Regions from separate parts of the Halobacillus sp. AWM4_238 genome, predicted to be linked through region 1. Evidence: riboswitches for the same ligand, from Rfam matches in the RefSeq annotation. Region 1 holds a riboswitch; each other region holds the start of a gene.
What was found. Region 1 has a riboswitch for S-adenosylmethionine ahead of ACXACN_RS04290 (sulfite exporter TauE/SafE family protein). Riboswitches for the same ligand answer to the same signal wherever they lie in the genome.
Positions count from the first base shown of each region.

Region 2: linked by a shared signal. The riboswitch ahead of ACXACN_RS06240 (methionine ABC transporter ATP-binding protein) and the one ahead of ACXACN_RS04290 (sulfite exporter TauE/SafE family protein) in region 1 are both predicted to bind S-adenosylmethionine.
Region 3: linked by a shared signal. The riboswitch ahead of msrA (peptide-methionine (S)-S-oxide reductase MsrA) and the one ahead of ACXACN_RS04290 (sulfite exporter TauE/SafE family protein) in region 1 are both predicted to bind S-adenosylmethionine.
Region 4: linked by a shared signal. The riboswitch ahead of ACXACN_RS16350 (methionine biosynthesis PLP-dependent protein) and the one ahead of ACXACN_RS04290 (sulfite exporter TauE/SafE family protein) in region 1 are both predicted to bind S-adenosylmethionine.

Region 1 is NZ_JBSWSY010000002.1:829,380-836,656, forward strand. It holds gene ACXACN_RS04285 (DAK2 domain-containing protein) at 1-1,187, shown strand, start outside; gene ACXACN_RS04290 (sulfite exporter TauE/SafE family protein) at 1,226-2,113, opposite strand; SAM riboswitch class I at 2,242-2,339, opposite strand; SAM riboswitch class I at 2,510-2,624, shown strand; gene ACXACN_RS04295 (phosphoadenylyl-sulfate reductase) at 2,707-3,432, shown strand; gene sat (sulfate adenylyltransferase) at 3,452-4,597, shown strand; gene cysC (adenylyl-sulfate kinase) at 4,603-5,196, shown strand; gene cobA (uroporphyrinogen-III C-methyltransferase) at 5,213-5,989, shown strand; gene ACXACN_RS04315 (sirohydrochlorin chelatase) at 6,004-6,753, shown strand; gene ACXACN_RS04320 (NAD(P)-binding protein) at 6,750-7,277, shown strand, end outside.
Region 2 is NZ_JBSWSY010000002.1:1,212,205-1,219,481, reverse strand. It holds gene ACXACN_RS06250 (FAD-binding oxidoreductase/lyase) at 1-1,212, shown strand, start outside; gene ACXACN_RS06245 (iron-containing alcohol dehydrogenase family protein) at 1,217-2,287, opposite strand; SAM riboswitch class I at 2,432-2,536, shown strand; gene ACXACN_RS06240 (methionine ABC transporter ATP-binding protein) at 2,630-3,673, shown strand; gene ACXACN_RS06235 (methionine ABC transporter permease) at 3,633-4,295, shown strand; gene ACXACN_RS06230 (MetQ/NlpA family ABC transporter substrate-binding protein) at 4,316-5,140, shown strand; gene ACXACN_RS06225 (3-ketoacyl-ACP reductase) at 5,327-6,049, opposite strand; partial or broken gene ACXACN_RS06220 (serine hydrolase) at 6,136-6,267, shown strand; gene ACXACN_RS06215 (serine hydrolase) at 6,213-6,686, shown strand; gene ACXACN_RS06210 (Ger(x)C family spore germination protein) at 6,711-7,277, opposite strand, start outside.
Region 3 is NZ_JBSWSY010000002.1:3,783,303-3,790,579, reverse strand. It holds gene ACXACN_RS18810 (peroxiredoxin-like family protein) at 34-687, opposite strand; gene eutH (ethanolamine utilization protein EutH) at 712-1,830, opposite strand; gene msrA (peptide-methionine (S)-S-oxide reductase MsrA) at 2,827-3,300, opposite strand; SAM riboswitch class I at 3,422-3,543, opposite strand; gene ACXACN_RS18795 (AIM24 family protein) at 3,712-4,404, opposite strand; gene ACXACN_RS18790 (alpha/beta hydrolase family protein) at 4,525-5,400, opposite strand; gene ACXACN_RS18785 (DinB family protein) at 5,580-6,068, shown strand; gene ACXACN_RS18780 (Na+/H+ antiporter NhaC family protein) at 6,122-7,277, opposite strand, start outside.
Region 4 is NZ_JBSWSY010000002.1:3,272,985-3,280,261, forward strand. It holds gene ACXACN_RS16340 (bifunctional homocysteine S-methyltransferase/methylenetetrahydrofolate reductase) at 1-810, opposite strand, end outside; gene metC (cystathionine beta-lyase) at 814-1,992, opposite strand; gene ACXACN_RS16350 (methionine biosynthesis PLP-dependent protein) at 1,989-3,107, opposite strand; SAM riboswitch class I at 3,350-3,459, opposite strand; gene ACXACN_RS16355 (hypothetical protein) at 3,588-3,977, opposite strand; gene ACXACN_RS16360 (hypothetical protein) at 4,032-4,364, opposite strand; gene ACXACN_RS16365 (DUF4385 domain-containing protein) at 4,448-4,894, opposite strand; gene glsA (glutaminase A) at 4,884-5,852, opposite strand; gene ACXACN_RS16375 (cytochrome d ubiquinol oxidase subunit II) at 6,696-7,277, opposite strand, start outside.

The DNA of each region.
Region 1 (7,277 bases):
TCGTTCAAGCAGCTAGGAAATCATTGAAGCGCACGCCTGAACTACTTCCAGTTTTGAAAGAAGTAGGTGTCGTGGATAGTGGTGGTCAAGGCCTTGTCACGATCTACGAAGGCTTTCTTGCGAATTTGAAAGGAGAAGAACTTCCAGATCTTGAAGAAACGGTATCCATGGACGAGATGGTTAATGCGGAACACCACAAGTTGAATCAAGACTTCATGAATACAGAAGATATCGAATTTGGCTATTGTACAGAATTCATGGTCAAATTTGAAGAAGACAAGCTTGCTGAGCATCCTTATGATGAAGAAGCATTTCGTAACGAGCTCAGTGAAATGGGGGATTCACTCCTTGTCGTCTCTGATGAAGAGTTGATCAAAGTCCATGTACACGTGGAGTATCCAGGAGAAGCGATGACCTTAGGACAAAGGTACGGCAGTCTTGTCAACATGAAGATTGAGAACATGCGTGAACAGCATACCTCGATCGTCGGTGACAAAAAGAAAGCCAAGCCTAAGTCCGATCAAAAAGCAGAGTATGGAATCGTTACAGTAAGCATGGGAGACGGGATCAAGAAACTGTTTGAGAGTCTTGGAGCTACTGTCGTCATTCAAGGCGGCCAAACGATGAACCCGAGTACTCAAGATCTTTCAGAAGCGATCAAGGAAGCGCATGCGAAACGTGTGCTTGTCCTGCCGAATAACAAGAATATCGTCATGGCTGCTGAACAAGCTGCTGAATTAGCGGATGTTGAGGTTGCTGTCATTCCATCGAAAACCATTCCTCAAGGGATGAGTGCTCTTCTAGGGTTCAACCCGGAAGCTGACCTTGAATCCAATAAAGAGGAAATGCTCAGCCTCATGTCTGAAGTGAAAACAGGTCAAATTACGTACGCAGTCAGAGATACTCAAATTGATGGGTTGGACATTTCCAAAGATCACTTTATGGGAATCGCTGATGGCAAAATCTCTGCTACAGATAAAAGTGCTTTAACGACGGCTAAAACGTTGCTGAACCAAATGATTGATGAAGATGAAGATGAAATCCTCACGATCTTGACTGGTGAAGAAGTCGACGAAAAAGATGTGGCAGCACTTGAATCCTTCATAGAAGAAACATTTGAAGATTTAGAAGTGGAGATCCACAAAGGCGGTCAACCGATCTATTCTTATATCTTCTCCATTGAATAATAGATACAACAACGCAGCTCTTCATAGAGCTGCGTTTTTTATGCTTGTTCCCGGATGATCGCTCTTTTCAATTTCAAATGATTTCTGATGGAAGAAAGCACGATGAAAAGATAACTGGAAACAAGGAGCGTGTACACGAATGTTAGTAAATGCGTGTGTAGAGGAACGGAAGTTAATAAAGTCCTTGCGTTTGTAAGAATGATAAAGCCACCGGCTAGTACTCCAAGAACAGAAGAGGGGAGAATCTTTACAAGCCAAGCGGCGATAGGGGCTGCAACGACCCCTCCGAGAACGAATGAGGTGATGAGGAGCCAACTGAATTGGTCATGACCTAAAAAAATCAAAAAACCTACTGTAGCTGAAATCGTTACCAGGAATTCACTTGTATCTACCGTTCCGATGACTTTCCTTGGAGCAATTCCTGATCGGGTAAGCAGAGCAGGGGTGTTGACCGGACCCCATCCGCCACCTCCGACACTATCCAGGAATCCTCCTGCTATTCCAAGAGGCAGAAGAAATCGTTTTTTTACGGCTTTTTTTGGTCTTCTGTCCGTTTTCTTCGAAAGGAATAGAAAACGAATGACGATGTAAATGCCTAATAGCAGGAGAAACATGGATATGTAAGGCCTAATATAATCTCCTGGAATTCGGCTTAAAAAAGCAGCTCCAAAAAAAGCGCTGACTGCACCTGGAATAGAAATGATCATCACAAGCCGCTTATCAACGTTGCCAAACTTATAGTGAGAAAAACCTGAAACAGCCGTTGTGGCAATCTGCGACATGTGGATGGATGCAGAAGCGACAGCAGGCGCCAGTCCATAGGACAGGAGGATCGTCGAAGAGCTAAGGCCAAACCCCATGCCGAGCGCTCCATCCATCAGCTGTGCTATAAAACCGATGAAGGCGAAAATGGTCAGTTTTTGCAATGTGTACCACTCCTTAATTATACATAGGTCATCGTCATTTTTACTATTCCTATGCACTTACTAGGTTTTATGTTTAAAAAAATTGAAACAAACAAAATCCCCCATCTGAAAGAAGGGGGATCGTCCACACCTTATCTTTCAGCCGGATGGCTGCTGGAATGAGCACCTGGTTAAAGGTTGCTGCGGGATCTTCAGACCAGATTCCTCCCCCGGCTCTTCATAAGGATTGTATGTAGTTTTTAGAATAATTATAAAATTAACGAACATCTTTTCATTTGTCAATCCAATGTTAATAAAAAAACAGAAAAGTTGTAATTTTTCTAAAAAGCATTGACATATGATGAAAAGGAGCATAAGATTTGTATCAACTTGTTTTTCAGAAAATTTCATAAGCTTTTCTTATCTAGAGAGGTGGAGGGACTGGCCCTTTGAAGCCTCGGCAACGGGTCTAGGAATGTAAACAGATACTGTGCCAATTCCAGCAGGCGTTAAGCGCTTGAGAAGATAGGGAGAATGCAGTTTACATGACATTGTAAATGCCTTTCTTCTTATCGGGAAGAAAGGCATTTTTCTATTTAAGAGAGGAGGAGGACATGACACAACCACACATCACCTATCAATCTTTTGAGAATCCATTTACCGATGATCCACCGAAAGAAGATACGAAAGGAGCATCGGAAATTGTTCGCTGGGCCTACAAGGAGTATGAAGACATTGTTTATGCTTGCAGTTTCGGCGCAGAAGGAATCGTTCTCATTGATTTAATTTCTAAAGAAAAACCGGATGCCGAAGTCGTGTTTCTTGATACGGGCATCCATTTTCAGGAAACCTACCAGCTGATTGAAAAAGTAAAACAGAGATATCCAGATTTAAACATAACGATGAAACAACCTGAGATGAGCCTGGATGAACAAGCCGAGCAATACGGATCAGCTCTTTGGAAACGGAAACCGAATCAATGTTGCTACATCCGTAAGATCAAACCGCTTGAGGACGCTCTCCATGGAAGAAATGCATGGCTATCCGGGTTGAGGAGAGAGCAATCTCCGAGCCGGAAAAAAACAAACTTTGTTAATAAAGATGAACGATTCAAATCGGTAAAAGTATGCCCATTGATTCACTGGACATGGGATGACGTATGGCAGTATATCCGACTAAATAGCTTGGATTACAATGAATTGCACGATCAAAATTATCCTAGTGTCGGATGCATTCCATGTACAGCCCAGGCGGCGGATGACGGTAGGTCAGGCCGGTGGAAAGGGTTCAATAAAACGGAATGCGGCTTGCATACAACAGAAAACAGTCAAGATGAATAACCTTGAAGGAGGAATGGATATGTCAATCATCCCCCCGCACGGTGGAGTGCTGATAAACAGGTGGAAGGAAAAAAGACCAGAGGAGCTACCGGAAGATCTCATCGAGCTTGACTCCATGGCGCTTAGTGATCTCGGTTTAATTGCTAATGGTGCATATAGCCCTTTACGTGGATTTATGGATGAAAAGACTTATACATCCGTTGTGAATACCATGCGGCTGAGCGATGGAGAGCCGTGGAGTATTCCAATCACACTTCCGGTGACAGAAAAACAAGCAGAGAATCTCGGAAGAAAAGCACAGCTCATCAAGGACGGAGTGGTGTATGGGGTTATAACCATTACCGATCTTTTCAAACCGGATAAAGAAAAAGAAGCAGAAAACGTGTACGCAACCTCTGATGATGCCCATCCAGGTGTCAAAAAATTATTCGAGCGCCCCGATTGGTATGTGGCAGGAGATATTGAGGTGTTTCAAAAACCTCCTTATGAACACGGAGAATCCTTTTATTTGGACCCTGCAGAATCAAGGAAACGATTTGAGCAACTGGGTTGGGAAAAAGTAGTTGGATTTCAGACAAGAAACCCTGTGCACAGGGCTCACGAATATATCCAAAAGGCAGCGCTCGAGACCGTGGATGGATTGTTTCTCAACCCTCTTGTCGGGGAGACGAAAAGCGATGATATTCCGAGCGATGTCCGCATGAAGAGTTACCAAGTGTTATTGGAAAATTATTATCCAAAAGATCGAGTGATTTTAGCTGTTTTTAATGCGGCTATGAGATACGCAGGACCCCGGGAAGCGATTTTCCATGCAATTGTAAGAAAAAATTTCGGGTGCTCTCATTTCATTGTTGGGCGTGATCATGCAGGAGTCGGTGATTACTACGGAACGTATGATGCACAGAAGATTTTCAGTCACTACGAGAAAGGAGAACTTGGCATCACTCCGCTTTTCTTTGAGCATAGTTTTTATTGCAAAGCGTGTGAGTCGATGGCGTCTAATAAAACATGTCCACACGATAAAGAGAATCATCTGATTTTGTCCGGTACGAAAGTAAGGGAGCTTTTGAGAAATGGTGAGAAACCACCAAAAGCGTTCAGTCGTCCAGAAGTCGTGGATGTACTGATCGAAGGCTTACAGAAGACAGCCGAAGTGAAAGGATGAAGAAAGTGACGACAAACCTTACCTGGCACGAAGCATCCATCAGTAAAGAAGGTTATCGCAAGAAAAACGGCCATCACAGCGGGGTCCTTTGGTTTACAGGTCTATCAGGATCAGGCAAATCAAGCATTGCCAATCAATTAAATAAGGTTCTCCACGAAAAGGGATTGCAGAGTTATTTGCTGGATGGAGATAACGTCAGGCAGGGGCTAAACTCGGATCTTGGATTTTCAGAAGAAGACAGGGAAGAGAACATTCGACGGATCGGTGAAGTTGCGAAGCTTTTTGCAGATAGTGGAACGATTGTTTTAACAGCATTCATTTCACCCTATCAAAAAGACAGGGATCGTGTGAGAGCTTCGATGCAAGCCGGGGACTTTATAGAAATCTATGTGGACTGTCCAATTGAAGAGTGCGAAAACCGTGACCCTAAAGGACTTTATAAAAAAGCCAGGGATGGAGAGATCAAAGGGTTTACAGGTGTGGATGCCCCTTATGAGAAACCTTTGCAACCGGAACTGGTGCTAGATTCTAAAGCGTACGATGTGAAAAGCTGTGCCGAACAAGTGTGGAAACTTTTACAAGATAAAAATTGGGTGTAACGAAAGGGGCCGGAAGATGACAAACGTGTATATCGTAGGAGCGGGACCAGGGGATTACGACCTTATTACAGTAAAAGGACTAAAGGCGATACAAAAAGCAGATGTCATACTTTATGATCGCTTGATCAATCAAGAGCTCCTGAATGAGGCGAGGGAGGATGCGGAACTTGTTTTTTGCGGAAAACGTCCCGATCATCACGCCCTTAGCCAAACGTCCATCAATCATCTCTTATGTAAGTATGCTTTGAAAGGGAAAGTCGTTACACGATTGAAAGGAGGGGACCCCTTCGTATTTGGGCGCGGAGGAGAAGAAGCAGAAGAGCTTGCCAAACGGAATATTCCTTATGAAATCGTTCCAGGCATCACTTCTGGTATTGCCGCGCCTGCTTATGCAGGCATCCCTGTGACCCACAGGGAGTATAGTTCTTCAGTCGCTTTCATATCGGGAGTCAATAAAACCGGAAGCGATGAAGAGGCGTATTGGGAGCGAGTCGTTAAGAGTATGGATACTTTGTGTATTTATATGGGAGTAAAGAAGCTTCCTGAGATCTGTGAGCGGCTGTTGAAGTACGGAAGACCTCTCCATACACCTGTGGCTTTGGTGCAGTGGGGAACAACAGAGGAGCAGAAAACGGTGACAGGGACAATTAAAGACATCGTTGTTAAATCAAAACACATAGAAAATCCAGCCATGATTGTCGTCGGTGATGTAGTCCAATTAAGAGAACGACTGAAATGGTTCGAACGTTCACGAGAAGAAGGATTGAAGGAAGTGGCCTCAATAGTTGGGTAGAAAGGAGAGGGAAGATGAAAGCGATCCTCTATGTCAGTCATGGTAGTAGAAAAAAAGAAACAAAAAATGAAGCGATCCATTTTTTGACCCAAGTACAGAGCCAAGTAAATGTGGAACTCTATCATATTTGTTTTCTCGAGCTGGCTGATCCTGATATGTTGGAAGGCATTCAGACACTTGTAGAAAAAGGGGCAGAAGAAATCGTCATCATTCCTGTCTTGTTATTGAGTGCAGGGCACTATTTCAAAGATATTCCTAATGAAATTGCGAGAGCTGAGGAGATTTATCCGGATATTTCCATCGTCTATGGCCAAACCCTCGGCGTGCAGAAACGCGTCACCGATGTATTGGTGGATCGCTTGAAAGAACTGCCGACGGAGCTTGATGAAACTACAAATGTTCTGCTTGTTGGAAGGGGAAGCAGGCATCCAGATACCAAAAGATCCATGGAAACGATTGCTTCGGAATTAAAGGAGATTTATGGGATCCAACAAATCCAAACCTGCTACCTTGCTGCTCTCACTCCGCGTTTCACAGAAGCGTTTGAGACATCATTGGCTACATTCCCTAAAACGGTTGTTGTTCCATACTTGTGGTTTACAGGGCTGCTTTATGATTCATTGTTAGAAAGTATACAAACCGCAAGGAAGAAAGGAGACAGCGTCTACCTTACGGGTTATTTGTATGATCATCCAAACATGGTGCAGGCAGTCGTCGATCGTGTGGAGGAAGCTTTCTGTACGAAGGAGGAGCGCAGGCTGTGATATCTCTATCCATGGATTTGAAACAAAAAAATGTCCTGATCATTGGAGGCGGTAAAGTAGCGGAGAAAAGGGCAGAAGTACTGGAGAACGAAAAGGCCAGGATAACGATTGTCAGTCCTACACTTACGAGTCATTTGAAGAAGGTGCTCGAAAAGGGGGAGATCCGATGGGTGAACCGTTGTTTTCAGACTGGAGATCTCACGGGTGTTTTTCTTTTGGTCATTGCTACAGATCAAAAAGAGACAAACGACAGCATTGCACTTCTTGCAAAGGAGGTCCCCCTTGTAAACCGAGCAGATGGAAGAGACGGTGGGAATTTTCACTTTCCTGCACAATTTTCGAGAGGGAAACTCAATGTTTCTGTCACCACACAAGGGGCAAGTCCGAAACTTGCGGCCCGATTGTTGGGAGAATGGGAAAAGCGGTTTCCGCCATCCTTTGAGGAATATATAGATTTTTTATATGAATGCAGACAATCATTGAAGAGATCATCGTTATCTAAAGAAGACAAAGATGTATATTTA
Region 2 (7,277 bases), 380 kb from region 1:
CGGACGTGTGGGTTAGATGGAGAGGGTTGCACGTGTGAGGGGCCGTGTGATCGCTACATAGGATTTGCAGGGTTAGGAAAATCAGAAGGGAAGTTCAATTATACGAATGACTTCGGAGGACAGCTGAATGGAAAAATCGGTGAAAAGGAAGCGCTGGAGCTCATGGAAGAAGTCGATGAACTCTTATGTTCTTATGGTGGAGACGTTGTAAAGAGATACAGTACAAAAAATGAGAAGCTCTCCATGAAAGCAGCACAACATTCCCTGCGTGTTTTCTCGACAGAGGTGCGCCATTTAGGGACGAAGCGCGCTCGGAAGATTTTTCAAAGCCTGTATGAAGAAATGTCTGAACAGATGACATTTACCTTCGAAGCGGATGTCACGAGCGTCACAAAAGATGACGGACTATTCTCTCTATCTACCAATCAGGGGTGCTTTCAAAGTAAGCAGGTCGTTTTCGCTACAGGCATGAGCGGGAGTGATTGGATGAAATCAAGGTTGGCAGAGTTAGGATTGAAGCCCGGACCAACCCGGTTGGATTTAGGTGTGCGCGTGGAGATGCGCGGAGATCAGCTCGATGCCATCCTTCAGGAAACCTTTGAAACGAAGCTTCATTACAAGAACGACCGATTTTCAGCCACGACCTATTGTATGAATCCCCGTGGCAGAGTCGTACGCAAATACCAGCATGACCTGGTGATGGCAGATGGGCAGAACCAAAATGAGGAGGGTCCGAGCAGGAATTTGAATTTCACCCTTTTCGTTCCGCGATTTTTTGAAAATCAGGAAGAAGCGATGAGAGAGGCTCGCGATACGATCGGGAAAATCAATCAAGGACGGGGGAGAATTGTATCCCAAAAGCTGGGCGATTTACGCGAAGGAAGAATTTCCGGAGATCTTTCTTCCGGTCCAATCGTTCCTTCGATAGAAGCAGAAGCAGGGGATCTCCGTCTGGAAGTTCCGCCTCTTTATATCGACGCCTTGCTGGAGTTTTTTGAGGCATTGGAAGGGCTCCTGGAAGAAGAAATCGATCGCGACACCATCCTTTATGGGATCGACAGCAAATTTTATGAACCCAAAATTTTCACAGATGCCCATTTTGAAACGGAAATCCCTGGCTTGTATTTGATCGGGGACTGTTCAGGAGATACGCACTCCCTTTCTCAAGCGGCGGCAAGCGGAATCTATTTGGCCCGCAAACTAAAAGCTTAGCCTTCTACCGGGAGGCTAAGCTTTCTTCCACTATATAGATGGCATCTTTCACATCTGATTGATCGTGGATCCTCATGAGGTGAATGGATTCGCCTTGCCGGGTGGAATAGTGAGAAATCGTTTCCACATCTTCTAGTGAAGACGCGTGAAGGTCACTCAATGATAAAGGCAGCTGCATGGATTGGTAAAAAGGAACGAGTTTCTTGATTTGTTCTATTTTCCCTTCGAGGGCCAGCTGGACAAGGATTCCATAGGCTACTTTCTCACCATGTAAAAACCTTTTCGTCGCTGGTACTTTTGTTAACCCGTTATGAATGGAATGGGCACCAGAGATCCTTCCGTAACCATCTCCAAAACCTCCCACCATACCACCAGCGAGGATGATCGTTTCTGTCACACGTGTAAAAGCCGTATTCGGTTCAAGATTTTCAAGAGCACGAACAGCCTCGGTCCCCTCCTCAAAAAGGACGTCCCGACACATCTTTGCTGCGTGAAGAGCGATCTCCAGAGGAAGTGGTTTTTTATCTATATGTCTCGTCAAAACGTCTGCTTCATACCATTTGGCAATCGTGTCACCGATCCCTGCACGAAGGTATTCTACGGGTGAATGGACGAGCATATCGGGGTCAACCACGACCATGTATGTACTTCTTTTGAAAATGGTGTATTCAAGGAAATTCCCATGTTCATCATAGAACACACTTAAAGGTGTCCAAGCGGCACAATTGGATACTAATGTGGGGATCAGGATGACCGGAAGATCAAGCGATTCTCCGCACGCCTTCGTGAGGTCAAGAATTTTTCCGCCTCCGACCCCAATGAGGACATCCGTGGAATTCATCTCTTTCCCGATTCTCTCTACTTCTTGATGCGTGCATTCTCCACCATACAAAATGGTGTCGACAGCAAATGGAAAGTCAGGCATGTACGATTCCGCCATCGCCCATGAATTTTCCCCGTGGATGATGGTTCCATGCTTGAATTTCTCTCCCTGAAGTAGTTCTGGTAATTGTTTCAAAATGCCCGGTTCACAGCGATAGATATTCGGTGCTCCCTGAACATTGATCGGCTCCATCGGAATCCCTCCTACACAGATATGCCCATCATTATCCATTTAATAAAATGAGATGTCAATGATAATATTCTATAATTTAAAAGATTGAGAAAATTATTTACAAACCCTCTCACATGCGTTAAAGTGTAAAACCATAAACAAAAAATCTTATCGAGAGTGATTGAGGGTATGGCCCGTAGACATCACAGCAACCTTCCGCAAGGAGTGGTGCTAATTCCTACAGAATGAATCGATTCTGGGAGATAAGAGTTTGGCTATTACACGCGAAACTCTCTCCCGCAAAGGGGGAGAGTTTTTTGTAGGTCAATCATTTATGGATACATAGGAAAAGGAGGGAAGCCCATGATTTCATTGGAACAACTGAGTAAAGTTTATCCTTCCAAAGAAGGGAACGTCATTGGCGTCGACAACGTTTCATTGGATATCGAACAAGGGGAGATCTTTGGTGTCGTCGGTTATAGTGGGGCAGGAAAAAGTACCCTGTTACGCTGCATGAACATCTTGGAACGCCCGACGAGTGGGAGAGTCCTTGTTGATGGAATCGATCTCATGACATTAAAAAACAAGGAGTTGAGAAAGGCGAGACAGTCGATCGGGATGATCTTTCAGGGATTTCACCTGGCCATGGCGAAAACGGTTTTAGACAACGTCGCTTTCGCTCTTAAAGCTTCAGGTGTGAATCGGAAGGAAAGAAAGAGGAAGGCGCACGAATTGCTGGACCTCGTCGGTTTGTCAGATAAAGCTGAAGCGTACCCTGCTCAATTGAGTGGCGGTCAAAAGCAACGCGTGAGCATCGCCCGAGCTCTCGCCAACGATCCGAAAGTGCTCCTGTGTGATGAAGCTACGTCAGCTCTCGATCCTAACACAACACAGTCCATTTTGAGCTTACTGAAAAAGATCAACCGCGAACTTGGACTGACCATTGTGTTGATCACCCATGAGATGGAGGTTGTAAAAGAAATCTGCCATCGCTGTGCGGTCATGGAAGATGGGAAGATCGTAGAGCAGGGGGCGACATACGACATCTTTGCAGCTCCTGAAAACGAACTCACCAAGCGTTTTATAAAAACGGTCATCGACTTTAAGATCCCCGAACACATCATTTCCAGAAGTAAAGGCACCATTGTACATATGAGGTTCAAGGGTGATTCTGCGAATGAATCGATCGTTTCAGATTTACTGAAAGGATCAAGCGTACGGGCGAACATCCTCCATGGAAAGATCGATTATATCCAGGAGCAAGCTCTAGGCACCTTTGTGATGGAATTAACAGGAGGGCAACCCGTCGTAAAGGAAGCCATTGAAGAACTGAAACAAAAGCTCGGAGAAGTGGAGGTGTTGCACAATGATGGAACAGCTGATCAACTTATGGCCAGAGCTGAATAAATCGTTTTTGGAAACATTGATCATGGTAGGGATCGGATTGGTGGTCGCTCTGATTGCAGGTCTTCCGCTTGGGTTGCTCCTGTTTGTGACCGACCGTGATTTGTTCCTGGAGAATAGAACCGTCAAAAGCATTGTTGGCGTTGTCGTGAACTTGATCCGGTCGGTTCCCTTCATTATCTTGCTTGTGTTCTTATTTCCTTTTACCAACTTTTTAATCGGAACAACGACGGGCCCTGTAGCAGCGTCTGTAGCTCTTTCTGTAGCTGCGATTCCGTTTTATGCAAGAATTGTGGAATCATCCGCCCGCGATATTGATCGAGGAGTGATCGAATCGGCCATCGCCTGTGGAGCCTCCCCATGGCTGATCATCAAGGATATCATTTTCCCAGAAATTAAACCGGGACTGATTAGTGGCTTGACGATCACTGCCATCAGTTTGATCGGGTATTCCGCAATGGCAGGGGCCATTGGAGGTGGAGGAATCGGAGACTTGGCGATTCGTTATGGGTATTACAGATACGATAACTTCGTCATGTTTACGACCGTCATCCTGCTGATCGTCCTCGTCCAAATCGTCCAATACGCAGGCGACTATATTGCTAAGACTGTGAAGAAGAACTAAAAAATAGGAGGAACTCTCTCATGAAAAAAACCATCTTGTTATGTGCCACGCTATTAACCATCGCGTTTCTCGCTGCTTGCGGAGAAGAGGAAGGAAGTGCAGATGCTTCTGGTAAAGATACCATCCGTTTTGGCGCGACTTCTGGGCCCTATAGCGATATGGTCACACAGGCGATTGCGCCGTTATTAGAAGAAAAAGGGTACGAAGTGACGAACAAAGAATTCACGGATTATGTACAACCGAACAAGGCGCTTGCAAATGGGGATTTGGACGCCAACCTTTTTCAGCATAAAATTTACTTAGAGTCATTCGCGAAGGAAAACGACTTGGACTTGTCTGAAGTCATCATCGTCCCTACAGCTCCTATGGGGATCTATTCCAATACATATGAAGATATTCAAAGTATTGAAGATGGAAGCACGATGGGGGTACCCAACGATCCGACCAACCTTGCACGCGCTCTCATTGTGCTGGAAGATGAAGGACTGGTGGAAGTGGACGACAATGTTGACCCGCTGCGCGCCTCTTTAAAAGATATTACGAACAATAAAAAAGACATTCAGTTTGTTGAAGTAGAAGCAGGACAATTGCCACGTCTTGTTGATAGCGAGGATTTGTCGATGGTTCCAGGAAATTATGCACTGGCTGCGGGGATGGACCTTCTGAATGCACTAGCATTGGAGGACATGCCTGATGATTACCGTAACCGTGTTGCCGTCAAGACGGAGGACCTCGATGCTCAGTTTGTGAAGGATATCAAAGAGGTTGTAGAGTCAGACGAATTTGAGAAAATTATCGATGAGGAATTCAAAGGTTTCGGTAAGCCACAATGGATGAAAGAATAAAGGAAAAGGCTGACGTGCTTGCGTCAGTCTTTTTTTATGTCTTCCTTTAACTAAGGGATTAAAAGGATAGGTTGATCGCTTCCTCGTGATATACATGCCTGAAGCACAGATTGAAACGCACGGGTAGGCTTGCGAGCACATGACGTAAAAAAGTGAACCTGAAGACAGGCTCACTTCGTTTGATGATTAAAAAGGATTTGTCGCCCACTGAAGCGACTGCTTGATGAAGATACGCGGATGCAACTTCAATTGCGCGACCATATATTCAGCGAGATCTTCCGGCTGCATGTACTTCTCTTTATCCTGACCTTCCATATCTTCACCTAACGCAAGTTCTGTAGCGACGAGGCTCGGATTCAAGGTGAAGACGCGGATGTTTTCCCTTCTCAATTCCTGCATGAGTGCTTCCATCATGCCTTGCAGGGCGAACTTGGAACCACTGTAAGCGGTGGACCCAGCTGTGCCTTTGAGGCCGCTGCTTGAAGAGATGTTGATGATGTCTGCGTTGTCCTTTTCCATCATCATCGGGAGGACCGCTCTTGTGACGTGGTATGTACCGAAAACATTCACTTCAAACGTTCGTTTCCACTCGTCAGGCTCAAGTTCAAGGAACTTTCCATGCACACCGATGCCTGCGTTGTTGATGAGGATATCTGCATCTCCAAGCTCTTCCTGCAGGTGTTGGATAGCCCTTTCAACTTGATCGAGTTCAGATATATCAGCAGTAGCGACAGAAGCCTTTACCCCAAAAGAACGTGCTTCCTCGGCCACTTCATGAAGACGGCTTTCAGTCCGGGCAATCAGTCCGACATGAACCCCTTCTTGCGCCAGTTGCAAAGCCGTAGCTCGGCCAATGCCTCGTCCAGCACCAGTTACATAAGCGATTTTTCCATTGATTTCTTGTGCCATGCTCCTCACTCCTTTACGTGTTTTCCATTTAAAGTTTACGGGTTTCCGTTTTTGAAAGCAAAAGTTAGCGTTTACCTCCCGGACTTTCCTTTTGGTACAATAATGCAGGGTTCATCGTTTTAGGATTGGTTGTGGAAGCAGTCACGGACCAAACCTTTACAGAATATGTGACAGAACACATCTTCAAGGCTGCAGGAATGGAGCATTCGGGTTACTAACGTCTGGACCAGCTGTCAGCCAACACCGCTATGGGTACATCGAAAAAGATGGTTCGTTTAAGACGAACGTGTATGCTGTTGCGGTCGTAGGAGGTGCTGATGGGGGAGCGTTTGTGACAGCGGAGGATATGATGATTTTCTGGGAGGCGTTATTGAATGGGAGACTGGTAGGGGAAGAACATACCAAACGGATGCTCACAAAACATGTCAACGTTAAAGAGGGCATTTCATACGGATACGGGCTTTGGTTGGATGATGTGAACGATCAGATCGTTTATCATGTCATGGGATATGATCCAGGGGTCCGATTCCATTCCTGCGTATACCCGGATGATCAGCTGATGGTGACGGTTGTTTCCAATCATGGTTCAGGAGCGTTTGAGATCGTCAGAGGTGTCGAAGAGCTTTTTATGTCATAAATAAAGTGGAGGGAGACCTCCACTTTATTCTGAATTGAAGTTTTGAGTGCCGAAGTCTGTGATTTCAATCGCTACTTCCACTTTGAAATTCACGTCAGGAAAGATTTCATTCCAGTCTTTTTCGTGTTTCTCCCAATACTTCGGTTCGTGTATGTTTACCCATTTCGATACATCGAGAAAATCAATTTGATATTCCTGCTGGGCGAGTTCTAGCATGCGCTCTACTTTTCCTTGGATGACTTTTTTTGCAGCCTCTTCAATCTCTTTTTTCCAACCGGTACTATAAACATCTCTTCCGGAACCCCAGTCTTCAGCTAGTACCGTGGATGTATCAATTTGAATTGTCATATCCAATTGATCTCCGCTCACCTTTGTCTTATATTTTGTATTTGACCCTTTAATTTCAAGGATGATTGGGCCGTCTTCAACAGCTTCCTCGTCTAAATATAAAAATCCGCCTTGGACTGTATTGTCCAAATACCGAGTGCCTTCGATATCTTCAACATTAATCCAGCCTACATATTTAGAACTCTCCGCTTCGATGATTCCTGCTCCTGATGATTTGATTTTTCCATCGTGTAATGTAATGCC
Region 3 (7,277 bases), 3.0 Mb from region 1:
AAGCGCCCTCTGTATGAAGAGGACGCTTTGTTTTTATTTGTTTATTTTTTTCAATTCCTCAAGAACCTCAGATGGTTCAGCTCGATCTTTATAGTCAGCCTTCGTATAATCGTACACAATGCTACCATCTGTGTTGATAATGTAAGTCGCTGAAACAGGCAGGGTCCACGTTTCATCGCCATTATGTTTGTCCACTTCCAGCCCTTTTTCTTTGTACACATCTACAAGATAATCAGGTAATTGATACACTAAATTGTACTGCTTAGCCACTTCATTTCCAACGTCGCTTAACACATGATAGTTCAGTTCATTTTTCTCCTGAGTCGTCAGGGACTGATCAGGGGTTTGTGGACTGATCGCAATCAATTCTGCACCTTCTCCATGAATTTCTTCAAGGATTTGCTGATATGCTCTCAGTTCCATGTTGCAATAAGGGCACCAGCCACCACGATAAAATGTAAGAACGACCGGGCCACGTTTCAACTGTTCATACAGCTCAACCGTTTCTCCCTTAGCGTCTGGCAAGTCGAAGTTCGGGGCTTTCACTCCCGCAGACAAGCCTTCTCCATCATCTGAAGCTTCCAGTTCATCAATCGCCTGCTTCATTTTTTCTTGAGTTTCTTCGGAAGCTGCTTTCTTGAATTTTTCAATATACTCGTTAAAATTTTCTCGCATTTCTGTCTTCATGAAAAAACTCCTTTTACAATAGATTCACTTTTCATTATAAAGAGATAAGAAACGTGAAGAAAATGATTTGCTTTCTCTGGTCATCCATAGAGCAAGACCTACCGCTAACAGCCCTGCTGTTAGTTTTCCAATCAATACAGGTAAAATCATGTCCTTTTCTACACTAGCGACAAACGCAAAATGGCTGCCGATGACAAACGCACCGCTGACAGCGAACGCTGCATTGACCGTCTTTCCTCGCACATCCATATCTTTCATCGTCGCTAACATTGGTAAGTGATGAGCCGTAGAAGCGATCAGACCTGTTAACGAGGTAGAATTCATGCCCCATTTTTCACTCAGCCGTCCAATGAATTTCTCTCCCCGCTGATTAATGAATGCGACCAGAGGGTAAGCGCCTGCTAATGTGACCGTAATCCTCCCGACAATGACCACCCCTTCGGATAAAGGAGCCATACCCGGTAAAACAACAACCCCCGTCAATGTTTCAATAATAATGAGAGCAAGACCAGTAATGATGATGATTTCAATTGTTTTTCCGAAATAAGAAAACAATCGGATGGTTACGTTGGTGAACAACCATAAACCCGCTCCTATAAAGACCGAAAGCAAAATAGCCGGTGTCAAATTACGTACCATCCACATCGCTTCATATCCTGCTACCGCCCCGCCGACGAAGCATCCGATCGGAACCGTAACTAAACCAGCTAGAATTCCCTTGGAAAAGTAAGGCCGGTCCTCCTTTTTAACAATCGTCAGCGCGACTGGAATGGTAAAAACAAGTGTAGGTCCCATCATCGTTCCGAGGAATGCCCAGGAAAAAGTGGCCGCTCCCTCTTCCATTGCCAGGGATTCAGCCAGCGGGTAAGCACCCATATCAATCGCAAGCATCATGGATGCAAACATGGCAGGATCCGCCCCGAACCATAAAAACAGAGGGCGGATGACAGGCGCAAGCCACTGGGACAGCACAGGAGCGAGGGAAATAATTCCCACCATGGAGAGAGCAAGCGGCCCCATCATCATGAAGGCTTCATAAAAACGCCATCCGAGAGAAAGACGATGATTGAGCACATAATAATCAAGCGCTCCGATTACCATAAACATGCACATGACCATTAAAATCGCATCATTTACCCACAAAGGCCCAGCCCCTTTCTTACGTTTTTCTATCCATATTCACCTGAAATTCTACGAAGGGTAGGGGTGATTCTAATACGGTTTTCTCCCCTGTCATTTCTCTAGTTACTAGTTTATCATTCAGATCCCCCATTGCCCCAACCTTTTGGAACATGCTTTGCTGCAGTCGTTAAACAATGTTCGGTGTGGGTTTTGAGAATATGTATCCTGTTGCCATGGCCAGCCTTTTTGCATAGCTTAAATCAAAGAATCGGCATCCTGCTTCAACAATATGGCAGTTTTCTTGAAGACTTGATTTCGAGACTTTTGTGGGAGTTTAGGGGCTCCGGGAAAAGGTTCGCTTTCCGTGGGCGAGTGATGAGCCTCCTCGAGCTAAAGCTCTGCGGGGTCTCATCTACCACGCACTTCCCACAGGAGTCTCACCGTTTCCCTCCGCCCTCTTTGCCAAGGAAGATTCTCGAAATCACTTCTGGAACAAGCAGCTTGAATGACTGAGGAAAGTAGATCATATAACCTCTCCACAACAGGCATTCAGAATTTATTAGCTTGATACAGAGCGCTTTATGCCTGCCTTTGGGGGCGAAATGGGAGACACTTCCTCTAGGTATAGGGGTTCGTTTCTCCTTACTATGAAAGGGGTGAATGGGAAACTGCGAGACTCCCGTGGGAGAAGGAGATAGGCGAGATCCCGCAGGACGCAGTCCGAGGAAGCTCGGCGCTCATCCACAGGAATGTGTTCAAATGCGGAATCGCCCTGGTAGACACGACTGGCATAAGCAGAACAGCAAAGGCATGTGTCCTTTCATGCCTTTGCTGTTCTGCTTATGACGCGAGTGTCTGGGCGATGGTGCTAGACGAGTTGCTTCCCAGCCACCCCTGACGCTCAACAAGGCAACGAACCCCGAGAACATCTCGAAACTGAGTCTTCCACAATCGGGAGCTTTAGTGGGATATTATTACACATGTAAAAAGGACCCTTGTTAGAGGGTCCTTTTGTTATTAGCCAATGGAGCATGCGGCAGAGCCGTGCTTTTGTAAATATTTCTGGTGATACTCTTCAGCTTCATAGAAGGTGGATGCTTCTTCTACATCTGTAACAATCGGACGTTTGAAGATCCCTTTTCCTTCCCACTCTTTGATTTTTTCTTCTGCAATGTACTTCTGACTAGCATCCGAATAAAAAATGACGGAACGGTATTGGTGACCTACATCCATTCCCTGTTTGTTACGGGAAGTCGGGTCGTGAGCTTCAAAAAAGATATTCACAAGTTCTGCATAGGTGATGACAGTCGGATCGTAGTTTATTTTGACAGATTCCGCGTGTCCACTTTTACCTGCTTTGACTTGTTCGTATGTTGGGTTATCCAGGTGGCCGCCAATATAACCGACCTTTGTTTCTGTAACCCCTTCGAATTTCTCAAAAAACGCTTCTACTCCCCAAAAACATCCTGCACCGAAAATAGCTGTCGCCATATATCATCTTTCCTTTCCCTTAACGCAACTTCTATCGAGAGCCTTGACGGTTATGGTGCTTACACGAAAAGACCCCTTTTCTTATCCAGTAAGAAAAGGGGTCGCTAATATCCGCACGATCCTCTCATCTCTTAGAATGTTAATACATTCTACAGGAATTGGCACCGTTCTTGTCAATCCGTAGATTGATTCGATGGTTGCCGGGCATCAAAGGGCCAGTCCCTCCGCCTCTCTGGATAAGAAGTTTCCGTTATTTATTTTTGTTAGTACCCATAGTACTACGTATTTGTAACGAAGTAAAGGATAACAGGTTAAAAATCTCTAATAAAAGCACATAATGTCTTTCTTTTGATTTTATTATATTCAAAGACTACCATGCTCATGCCTGTCTGTAAAAAAATCCGCTTCTGTTTAGCTCTGTCCTGTTGTGTAAACTTCCTCAAACGGCTGCACGATCACAAACCCATCTCCTTCAAACTCCATTTGAATGGATTCCCCGCTTCCACGTCCAATCAGCGTTTTAAAACTGATGTCTGTTTTGAAGTTTGGTTCCAAGTGTCCGGACCAGGCAACAGTAGCATGCGGGTCGGTAATGACAGGTTCCCCTGGACGTACCAGCAAGGTCAATGGTTCATAGTGCGATGTGATAGCGACGCGTCCACTACCACTAAGGGTTACATTAAATAAACCACCAGAAACCATTCCGGCTACTTTTTTCATTAGTTTGATATCCCAATCAATGCTAGGTTCAAAGGCAAGAAGATCGTTGCCATTCACTGTGATGGTCTCATTATCCAGATCAAAAATAGTAATTTTCTTCCCCTGATCCGCAAGATAAAGACGACCACGACCTGTAGCCTTCATTAAAGAACTCCCTTCGCCGGTCATTGCTTTTTTAAATAAGCGACCAACGCCATGTTCAAGGATGCCCTCTCTTTCAAATTTGATGTTTCCATTATAGGAAATCATCGCGCCCGCCTTAGCCCACACTTGATCAAGTAGATTCACCTCAAGAATTCTCGGGGTTTCCAGCTCAAAATAATCATTCTCTGATTCATCCTGCTTTGTTTTTCTAATAAATTCATCAATGGAGTAGTCGCTCATCATCTGTTCCTCCTTATCGTCTTCTATGGTTATTTATACATCTATTTCATTCTATACCACGAACCATCCGTTTTGACTCTTACAGTTACTCCTATAAGTAGAGGGACGATAGAAATTACACTACTTTTCGTCCAAATGAGAATCAAACCATTGCAACACTTCAGGGGCATACGCCTTGAAATGCAAGCTCAGACTGTGGTCCCCATTCTCATATTCCATGTACCGATGAAGATCATGCTCACGTTCCATATGATCTGCAAACATTCGCGCCTGCTCAACCGGAACGGTCCGGTCTCTTTCTCCGTGAAGCATCAATGTGGGGACATCCATGTCTTCCACCCAATGGATTGGAGCAAGTTCACGATACCAATCCTGATCACCCCGAGGCTCTCCTAATAACTGTTCGATTTGCTCTTGAACAGGTTCTGGTTGAGTTAGGTACAATTGTTTCAAATCACTAATGGCTCCAACCACAGCAACAGCATCAACCTCTATGTCTTGTTGAACCGCGAGCATGCTCATCCATCCACCGCGGGAGTACCCAAGCATGACCGTTCGTTCGTCATCGACATGATCCAACTCTGCCCCCACCTTCTTTAAATCCATCACATCAAGGACAAAGTCTTCCTTATTGGATGGCTCAAACTTTCCTTCGGCATTCTCCCTATAATGAGTCGCTAGTACTACATATCCCTGTTTTGCCCAGTAGGAAAGATTTTTTAGCTCTTGAGCATCTGTCAACGAACTTTCTCCCAACCCTCCACGATTGTGAATGAGTAACGGAAGACGGCCTTCTTTTTCATCTGGCTCAATCCAGAGACCCGGAATTTCAGCTCCACCGCTAGTGTATGTAATGGAATATCCTGTAACACCTGGTACACCAATTTCTACCTCTTCCTTACTCCGCAGAACAGTATCTTCTTTAGCATCTACAAAAAATACAACAGCACCTATGAAACAAAGAAAAGCCAAGAAAGCTCCAACCAGCTTCTTCACCTTATCCCCTCCTTTATTCGATTGGAATAATTTGTATGACCTGGTCATGCAATATTTTCCTGTTCTTATCTTTACGATAGGTGGTGTGAAAGGTTTCAACTTTGGAGGAGCTGGGGAGAGAAACTTTTACTAGAGTTGTGATAGACTCGAATTAACTTCACTTGAAAGGGAGAATTTGTATGTATGGCTTAGATGAGAAGAGAAGTGAACTGCTCCAATTTGTTGAACAAGTTTCAGAGCAAGAAGCATCCGTTAAGCCTGAAGGAAATCGCTGGTCCATCCTTGAAGTTTTAGAACACCTATACTTAATGGAACAATTAATTGTTTACCAGATCAATCAGTCGCTCAAACAAGGGGATACTCAACAAGCGACAAAAAAACCGATCCATAAGACAACTAACCGCGATTATAAAGTCGAGGCACCAGAGGCCGTTCAACCAAAAGGGGAATTCAATTCATTGGATGATGCGAAAGAAGGCTTGAAAAAGACGCGAGAAGCGACTCTATTCCTCATCCACAATAAGGATGAAGAAACATTGCAAAACCGTGTATATCCTCACCCCTCTTTCGGTGATATGAACTTAGAACAATGGGTAGAGTTTATCGGTTGGCACGAGCTACGCCATTTGGATCAAATGAAAGAAGTAAAAGCCCACATTCATGCATAAATGAAAACAACCCCCTGAGTCTATGACTCGGGGGTTACTTGTATCTTATCTTTTTACTTATTAAAATCTGCCGGCTTTACTTCTTCTCCGTTTTCACCGGTGTAACGAAGTCCCCAGCCTGTCCATGCTGCAATGAACATGACAATCAATAACAACCAGCCCTGAAATACGAAGGGAAAGACTTCTCCGGGACCGACAACCGGAAGGAAATCGTACTGATCGGCAGCTCCCTGGACCGTAGCCCATGCGAGCAGGACACCTCCACTCCAAGGAAAGATATAGCCAAGAGAAGATGTGACCGTATCCAGCAAGTTTGCTCTTCGGTATGCATGGATTTTCATTTCCGTTCCTAACTTACGAACGAACGGTGCCGCAGCAATTTCAGCCGCTGTGTTGATGGTGATAAACACGTTCAAGAATGCGACAATTCCGAAAATGGAAAGTTCAGCACGTCGAACGACATTATTGATCAGCTTCAAGAAGAAGTTCTTAATGACATCCATTGTACCTGCAACATCCAAAAGGTAAGCGGCAGCTAATATGAAGAGAATCAAAATAGCCATATTGAAATAGCCACTGATTCCATCAATCAACGCGCCTTCAATCACTGCTTCACCGGCATCGTTTTTATGGATATGCAATACTTCCTTCAAAGAATTTCCGGAAAGGAAGATGAACACAGCTGCTGCCAAGATTCCGTAAGACAGTGATGTCAAAAGATGATGACCGCTTAAGGCTAAGTATAGGACGAGTACAAAGGGTGCCAACATAAGAAGCCCTTCAGGTGAAACTTCATTTTGAAGGTCAGTGACCACTTGCTGACTGCCCATATCTCCACCACCACCAAAAATCACAAATAAAATGAAAGCTGGAATGGCTGCTGTGATGGAATATTTGAAGCGTGAACGCACAACTCCCGGAACATCAGCATCCTGTGTTGTCGCAGAAACAATTGTAGTGTCTGATACAGGTGCCAGATTATCCCCAAAGACGGCTCCACTTAAAATGGCCGCAAGCAGAATGACAGGATCTGCTCCTAAAATCACGCCCGCAGGATACATCAAGACTCCAAATGTCGCTACCGTACCGTAACCCGTACCGACAGCAGTGGAAAACAATCCCGCTAAAAGAAAGGTGATTCCTACAAAAGCTCCCCCTTCCAACCCGGATTGAAAACCGGCCCATATAAGACCGTCCACTAATCCACCA
Region 4 (7,277 bases), 2.4 Mb from region 1:
TGTCGTTCCGCAGCAGCCGCCGATCAGACGGGCGCCTTGCTCAAAAAGGGATTGGGCACTTTTTTGGAAATATGTCGGGTCCGTTGGATAAACGAGCCTACCATCCTGGTAGGCGGGCAAACTTGCATTCGGATAAGCTGACAACACAGCACGCTCCGGAAGCGGAACCTCTTCTAACGATTGAATCGTGTGATAAGGTCCGAGTCTGCAATTGACGCCGACAACATCAGCGCCTAAGTCTTCCAGCTGTTTGAGTGCATCGGGAAGTGGGGTGCCGTCTTGCAGGACACCCGCCTCATGCATGGATACTTGAGCGATGATCGGCAGGTGTGTTTCTTTTCTAGCAATCTTTAAAACAGTCTTGATCTCTTCTAAATCATAAAAGGTTTCAAGCAGAAGGCCGTCGACTTTTTCAAAAAGAAGACAGTACAGCTGTTCCCTGAAGCTGCGCTTGATTTCTTCTGTCGATATGGCTTGTTTGCGGGCCCCCCGGACGCCACCGATGGTTCCGACTACGTATTGCTCGTCACCGGCCGCTTGTTTGGCAAGTTTGACAGCAGCGGCATTGATCTCTTTGACTTGATCTTGAAGGCCGTAGCGTTCCAGTTTAATATAATTGGCGCCGTAAGTATTCGTTTGGATGACGTCCGCACCAGCGTTCACGTAAGCGCGGTGGACGTTCAATACTTCTTCAGAGTGGGAGAGGTTCAATTCTTCAAAACATCGATCGATGCCATAAGAGTAGAGGAGGGTGCCCATAGCTCCGTCTCCAATCATCGTCTGGTGGTGTAAAGCTTCGCGTAGATCCATTGTTCAACCTCCTGTTTGTAAGAATGCTTGAGATCCTGATTTTTCTAATGCCTGGTAAAAGTCCTTGATCAAATCATCCGGGTTCTCAAGACCGACAGATAAACGAAGCAACCCGTCTGTTATCCCTCGCTTTTCACGTTCTTCTTTCGGCATCGATGCATGAGACATCCGGGCAGGATAGGACAAGATCGATTCGACCGCCCCAAGACTTACGGCATAAACAGGGAGCTCCACGTGCTTTGTAAACTGCCGGACCGCATCTTCATCCCGCAAACGGAATGATAATACCGCTCCGGCCCCTTCTGCCTGATACGTCTGGGTCGAGCTGCCAGGATGAAAACGGAAGCCAGGATAGTAGACCTGTTCCACGTGCGGGTGGGCGCTTAATTTCTCTGCAATCTTAACAGCAGATGCTGACGATTGAGTCATTCGGCAATGGAGAGTTTTCAAGCCGCGAAGCACGAGCCAACAATCGTGTGCGCCTAGAATCGATCCGAATGAATTTTGTAAAAATCCGAGCTGCTCCGCAATCTCTTGATCTCTTGTTACGGCAAGGCCTGCAACCACATCACTATGACCGGCAATGAATTTCGTCGCACTATGGAGGACGAGATCTGCCCCAAGTTCGAGCGGTCGTTGAAGGGCGGGTGTCATGAATGTGTTATCGACGAATGTCCAGCAATCGTTCGCTTTCGCTAACTTTGCGACAGCACGAATATCTGTAATCTCAAGCGTGGGATTGGACGGCGTTTCTATATACAAAAGTTTCGTATTAGGCTGAATCGCCGTCGCCACCTCATGAAGGTCCGTCATATCAACGAATGTGTGATCGATTCCAAATCTGATGAGCACATCGTGGATCATGCGGAAGGTGCCTCCATAAACGTCCTGGGTGATGACGACATGGTCGCCTTTTGATAACAGCATGAAGGCTGTTGAAATGGCAGCCATCCCTGAAGCGAAAGCAAAGCCGTTTGTGCCGCTCTCAAGACCGGCAATGGTCTCCTCCAAAGCTCGTCGGGTCGGGTTTCCGGATCGGCTGTAGTCGTAGTCCCCGGGGTTGTCGAAATCCTGCTGATGAAAGGTGGATGCCTGTTGAATGGGGACACTGACAGCGCCTGTATGCGGGTCGAATTTATAATCACTGTGCAACAATCGCGTTTGCAAAGAATGATCGGTCATCGTACAGATTCCTCCTTCGGTAGTTGGGTGAGGGTATAATCAAGGTCTTGAATCAAATCATCGATATGTTCGACGCCGACAGAGAAACGAAGCAGTCGGTTACAGACGCCGTAGCTGATCCGGGTCTCTTCTGGAATATCTGCATGAGTCTGAGTTGCAGGATAGGTGATGAAACTCTCTACACCTCCAAGGCTTTCGGCAAAACTGATTAACTTCAAGTTCCGTAAGAATGGATCGATCCAAGCTTCGGATTGAAGTTTGAAGGAAACCATCCCACCTTGACCAGGATAGAAAACATCTGTCACGTGCGGATGTTCTTCTAAAAAGGCAACAACGGATTTTGCATTGTTTTCATGCTGACGCATCCGGAGAGGGAGGGTCTTCATTCCGCGCATGACAAGCCATGAATCAAAAGGGGAAAGGACAGCGCCCGATGTATTTTGATGAAAAGCGAGCTTCTCCGTTACGTCTTTTCCTTTGCTAACAAGAATACCGGCAAGGACATCGTTATGACCGGCCAAATATTTCGTAGCACTGTGAATGACCACATCTGCACCTTCTGCAATCGGCTGCTGCAACACCGGAGTGTACAGGGTGTTATCGACAAGGAGCAGAAGGTGATGAGCTTTCGCGACCGTTGAAATTTGCTTGATGTCTGCTGTATGCATCAGCGGATTTGTCGGTGTTTCCACGTAGATGGCTTTCGTCCGCTCATTGATGTAGTCGTGGATCCGTTCAAGGTTGTTGCTGTCACAATAATGGAACCTGAGGTCATAACGTTCTTCCATATGTTCAAACAAACGGAACGTCCCGCCATACAAATCTTCGGAAACGATGATCTCATCGCCTTTCTTAAAAAGAGATAACGCGGTTTGGATCGCAGCCATCCCTGAGCTGAACGCAAAACCTGCATCTCCGCCTTCAATATCTGCGATGGAAGACTCGAGAATTTGGCGGGTGGGATTTCCGGTCCTCGAATAATCAAAGCCCGTCGACTCCCCTAAACCAGGATGGCGGTAAGGGGTGGAAAGGTAAATGGGAGGGTTAATCGCGCCGGTAGGCTCATGCCGCTGGTTTCCAGTCTGAACGAATTTCGTATCCCTGTGTGGACACATAACACCACATCCTTTATAAGTTATTGGTTCAAAATAAACGCTGGTTAAACAGTAACTCCCTCTCGTGTAAGATGTAACTTCGAGACGTTTGTATGTTTGGATGGTGGTTCGGGAAAGCGAGTCACTCCCGCCGCTATGCTCCACCCAAACTAAAGTCTTGAAAGTGGGTCTTCCTAATTTCTGTAAAATAAAAATAAAAAAAGCCTTCTCGAAGAAGAAGACTTTTGTGTGGACGGCTCTTCTTCTTATCTTTCAAGTTGTAAAACAACTTGCTGGAGTTAGCACCTTTCTGGTCGAACCAGTGGTTGCTGAGGCTTCGTCGGGCCAGTCCCTCTGCCTCTCTTGATAAGAGATTCAATTGTAATTTTTTCTAATTGCTGATTACTCTACACTACTCAGAAAGTTTTGACAATATGCTAGAAAGAATTTTCCGAAAACTTTTCCCGAATAAGAATAAAGCCTCCTTTTTCAAAAGCAGGCTTACATGGAAGGGTTTTGTACTCCGGCTTCGATGTAGGAGCGGACAAGCTGCCATTTACCCTCTTGTTTTTCGAATGTATCAAAGAAAAGGTTGGAAGTTTCCAAGAGTTCACCGTTTAAGCGAATGGAAACCCAAAAAGCAGCCAGTTGTTTGTTTTCGTCCAGCTGGGTGATGGAATGATCGGTGTAGATCCATATCATGTCTTGATTTTGGAAGTGTTCAAAAGCTTGAGCCCATCCTTCGATCGACTCTTCATAAGAATAATCCACCCGTTCGCCGTGACGAATCTCTCTTGCTTCGAGGTTTCGCGATGTTACTCTTTTTAAGTGATCCAAATCTTGTTGACTAGCTCTCCGTTTATACTCTTCATAAAAGGTTAGAAAGTCCACATCCATTCCTCCTCTCCCTCCATGGTTCGACAGAGAAGGTGGAAGTCCTGTCTATTAATGACAAATGCCTAAATTGTACAGGACGGTTTTGACTTGTAAAGCAAGCGTACCGACCCATAGCAGGAGTGTGGCCCCATTCAGCCCGTACCATATTCTCTTATTCGACATCTGTTTACGTTTGTTATATAAAAATGCTAGCAGAGGAATCGTCAGGACGGTGAAGATCGTCGTTAAGCCGAGGAGTCCTTTGTAGTCGCGGATCCAGATGAAATCATTGAAGAAGGGGATGATGATCGTTGAAGTGTAAATGACAGATAGGGCATAAACCCCAATCGACCAGGAGATCATCATGAACAGCAGGTTAACAAGAAGTGGGTAAGTTTTCACGGGCACACCCCTAGGTTCATTAATCCGATTTGTTTACTCGGGTTAATGTTATCCTACGTTCAACGATCAAATATGTCAACGTTTCATCCGTATTCTTTTTGATGGGCTTTCTTTTTCTTTAAATAGTCCTCATCCTCCCTGACCTCGATCCACTTTTTCTCGAAAATTTCAGCGGATGCTGCTTTCTCATCGTCGATGTCGCGATCGTTCACTTCACCATTTTTGTCATACTTCTTCCCGCCCTTATAATTCGCGTACCTTCGCGAGCGCGTGTATCCCATCTGCAAAAACTTCCGTGCCATATCCATGCCCACAAAATCATCCTCTTCTTTATAGTCGAGAAACATTTGATAGATTTTTTCTGATGATTCCTTGGCAATCTCTGGTGTTTTGAAGCGCCAGTGGGGCAGGATTTCACCTTTGTATGGTTCGACGAGAAGTACCCCTTGCTCACCTCGGCCCACTCGATATTTTTCTGGATTTTTGCGAAAATCGATTGTATCAAAATCGAGGTCGTAATCAAACGCCATTTTTATTCTTCCTTTCTGTGTTTTCGATTCCGAACATATTTAGTTCAAGATCTTGAGAAAGCTTTCTGATCAAGGCTCCACCAGCGGTGCTGTTTCCTTTTTCATCGATCGCAGGACCCACGACCCCGATTCCCATACGGCCGGGGGATGAGCCGATGATGCTTCCGGATACCCCGCTCTTACAAGGAAACCCAGCTTCTACGGCATAGTGTCCTGAAGAGTTGTACATTCCTGATGTCATCATGATCGCTTTCACCGTGCGTAAATGATGGGAGGGAATGAGTTTTTCTCCTGTTTCAAGATCCAGTCCTCCTTTAGCTAGAAACAGCCCCACACGTGCAAAATCATGGCAGCACATCATGACAGAGTTCATTCGAAAGTAAAGGTCTAGCGCTTCTTCTACGTCCGTGACCAATGTTCCGGTACTCTGCATAAAGTAGGCGAGAGAGCGGTTCCGCGCACCATTCGATTTCTCCGCTTCGTACACTTCTTCACTCATTTCGAGCTCATCATTATTCGTTATCTTTCGTAAAAAATCCATATAGCGGTTGAAACGTTTCTCGACGCTCTGTCCTTTGATTAAAGCAGATACGGCGATGGCTCCGGCATTAATCATGGGATTGAAAGGTTTGCTTGTATCGTAAGACTCCAGCTGACTGATGGAATTGAAGAAATCCCCCATGGGCTCCATGCCCACCGTTTGGAATACACGCTCTTTTCCGAAGTCCTGCAAGGCGAGCATAAGACCGATGATTTTCGAGGTGCTCTGCATCGGGATATACTTGTGATTATCACCGGCGGCAAAGCATTCACCGTCTGTCGTAATGATGGTCACACCGAGGTAATCTTTGATCGTATCGTCGTATCCGGGAATGCTCATATTGACATTCCCACTTGAAGCGAACGGCCGGCTGTCTTCAATAGCTTCCTCGAGATAATCGTTCGTCAATTCCTGCATAACAGTTCTCCTCTCTTCATATACGCTCCCGATTGTGGAAGACTCGGTTTCGAGACTTTTTTTGAGTGGATGGGGGCTACGGGGAATAGCTCGCTTTCCGCGGGAGCGCGGTGAGCCTCCTCGGACTGCGTCCTGTGGGGTCTCACCAAGCACTTTTTTCTTCGTAGATATCCGGTTCCGGCGCCTAGCGGCTAGTGAGACTTCCCTCGCTTCTGTACGATAAGTCAACATCGAATCACTCCGTTCTTCGTGTTTCCTTTATCTCCGCCAGCTCAGTCCAGTCCATACGCCGCTGACCAAGTCGCCTCCACACTTAAGGTAGGAGTCTCGCCATTCCCCTCCGCCCCTTTATCATAAGAGTGTCTCGAAACCACTTCTCGGATAAGTTGCTTAGTACACAAGGAAATAGGAGAGTGTTTACATCCACGCAGCTATTCTACATATGAAAGCTTGATATAGAGCGCTTTATGCCTTCACTACCGAGGTAGTGAAAGACACACCCTCATGGTGAAGGGAGTCGTTTTTCACAATATCTGAATGGGATGGTTGGGAAGCTGCGAGACTCCCGTGGGAGAAAGGAGATCGGCGAGATCCCGAAGGACGGTAGCCCGAGGAAGCTCGCCACTCCCCCACAGGAAAGCGAGTAGCTTCCCAGCCACCCCTGACTTCCCACGGCAAACGAACCCCGAAATGTCTTGAAATCGAGTGTTCCACAATCCTGGCATATTGTTTCATACGTAGAGTCTTGTAGTATTTACCCCTTTCTTTAAAGAGGGTAAACCAGAGGTGTGCTCTCATTGAGAGCATGAAAAACGGCACCCATGGGGAGGGTGCCGTTCTGTGTTATTCCTGTTTCAAGTAGCGGCGATCTTTAAGGAAGAGGCGCCAGAATAGGTAGAAGGCTGGGATGAGAATGCCGAATCCGACGGCATATACGATGAGCATCTGGTAGAACGTATCCGGGTTCGTGAATCCGTCTGCGATGGTCAAATCCGGGTAAATCAAGTAAGGCAAGTGCGCGGATCCATACGCATAAATAGCGATGGCGTATTGAAATCCGATCATGATGACAGCGGGACGTGCCAAGCCTCTCCGGCCATCTTTTTTCCTGATGAAAAGGAGGGCATAACCGATGATGAAGAACAATAGGGAGAAACCGAAGGCCAACCAGTTCTGCTGAATGTTCTCAACAATCCAGGAAGCTTCTTCAGGGAATGTACCGATGGTCAACATAGCGATGGCGATACTGACAGGTCCAAGCCAAAGGGAATGCTTTCGGAACGTGTCGTATGCATTCCAGTCTTCTGCTTCCTTGGCGTAGTCCATTAAGAAAATAGCAGAGATGAACAACTCAGTCGATAATCCGAACAAAATGTGCATATATAAGGTCGGGTGGGTGAGCAGTTCTCCATATTGCAAGCGGGG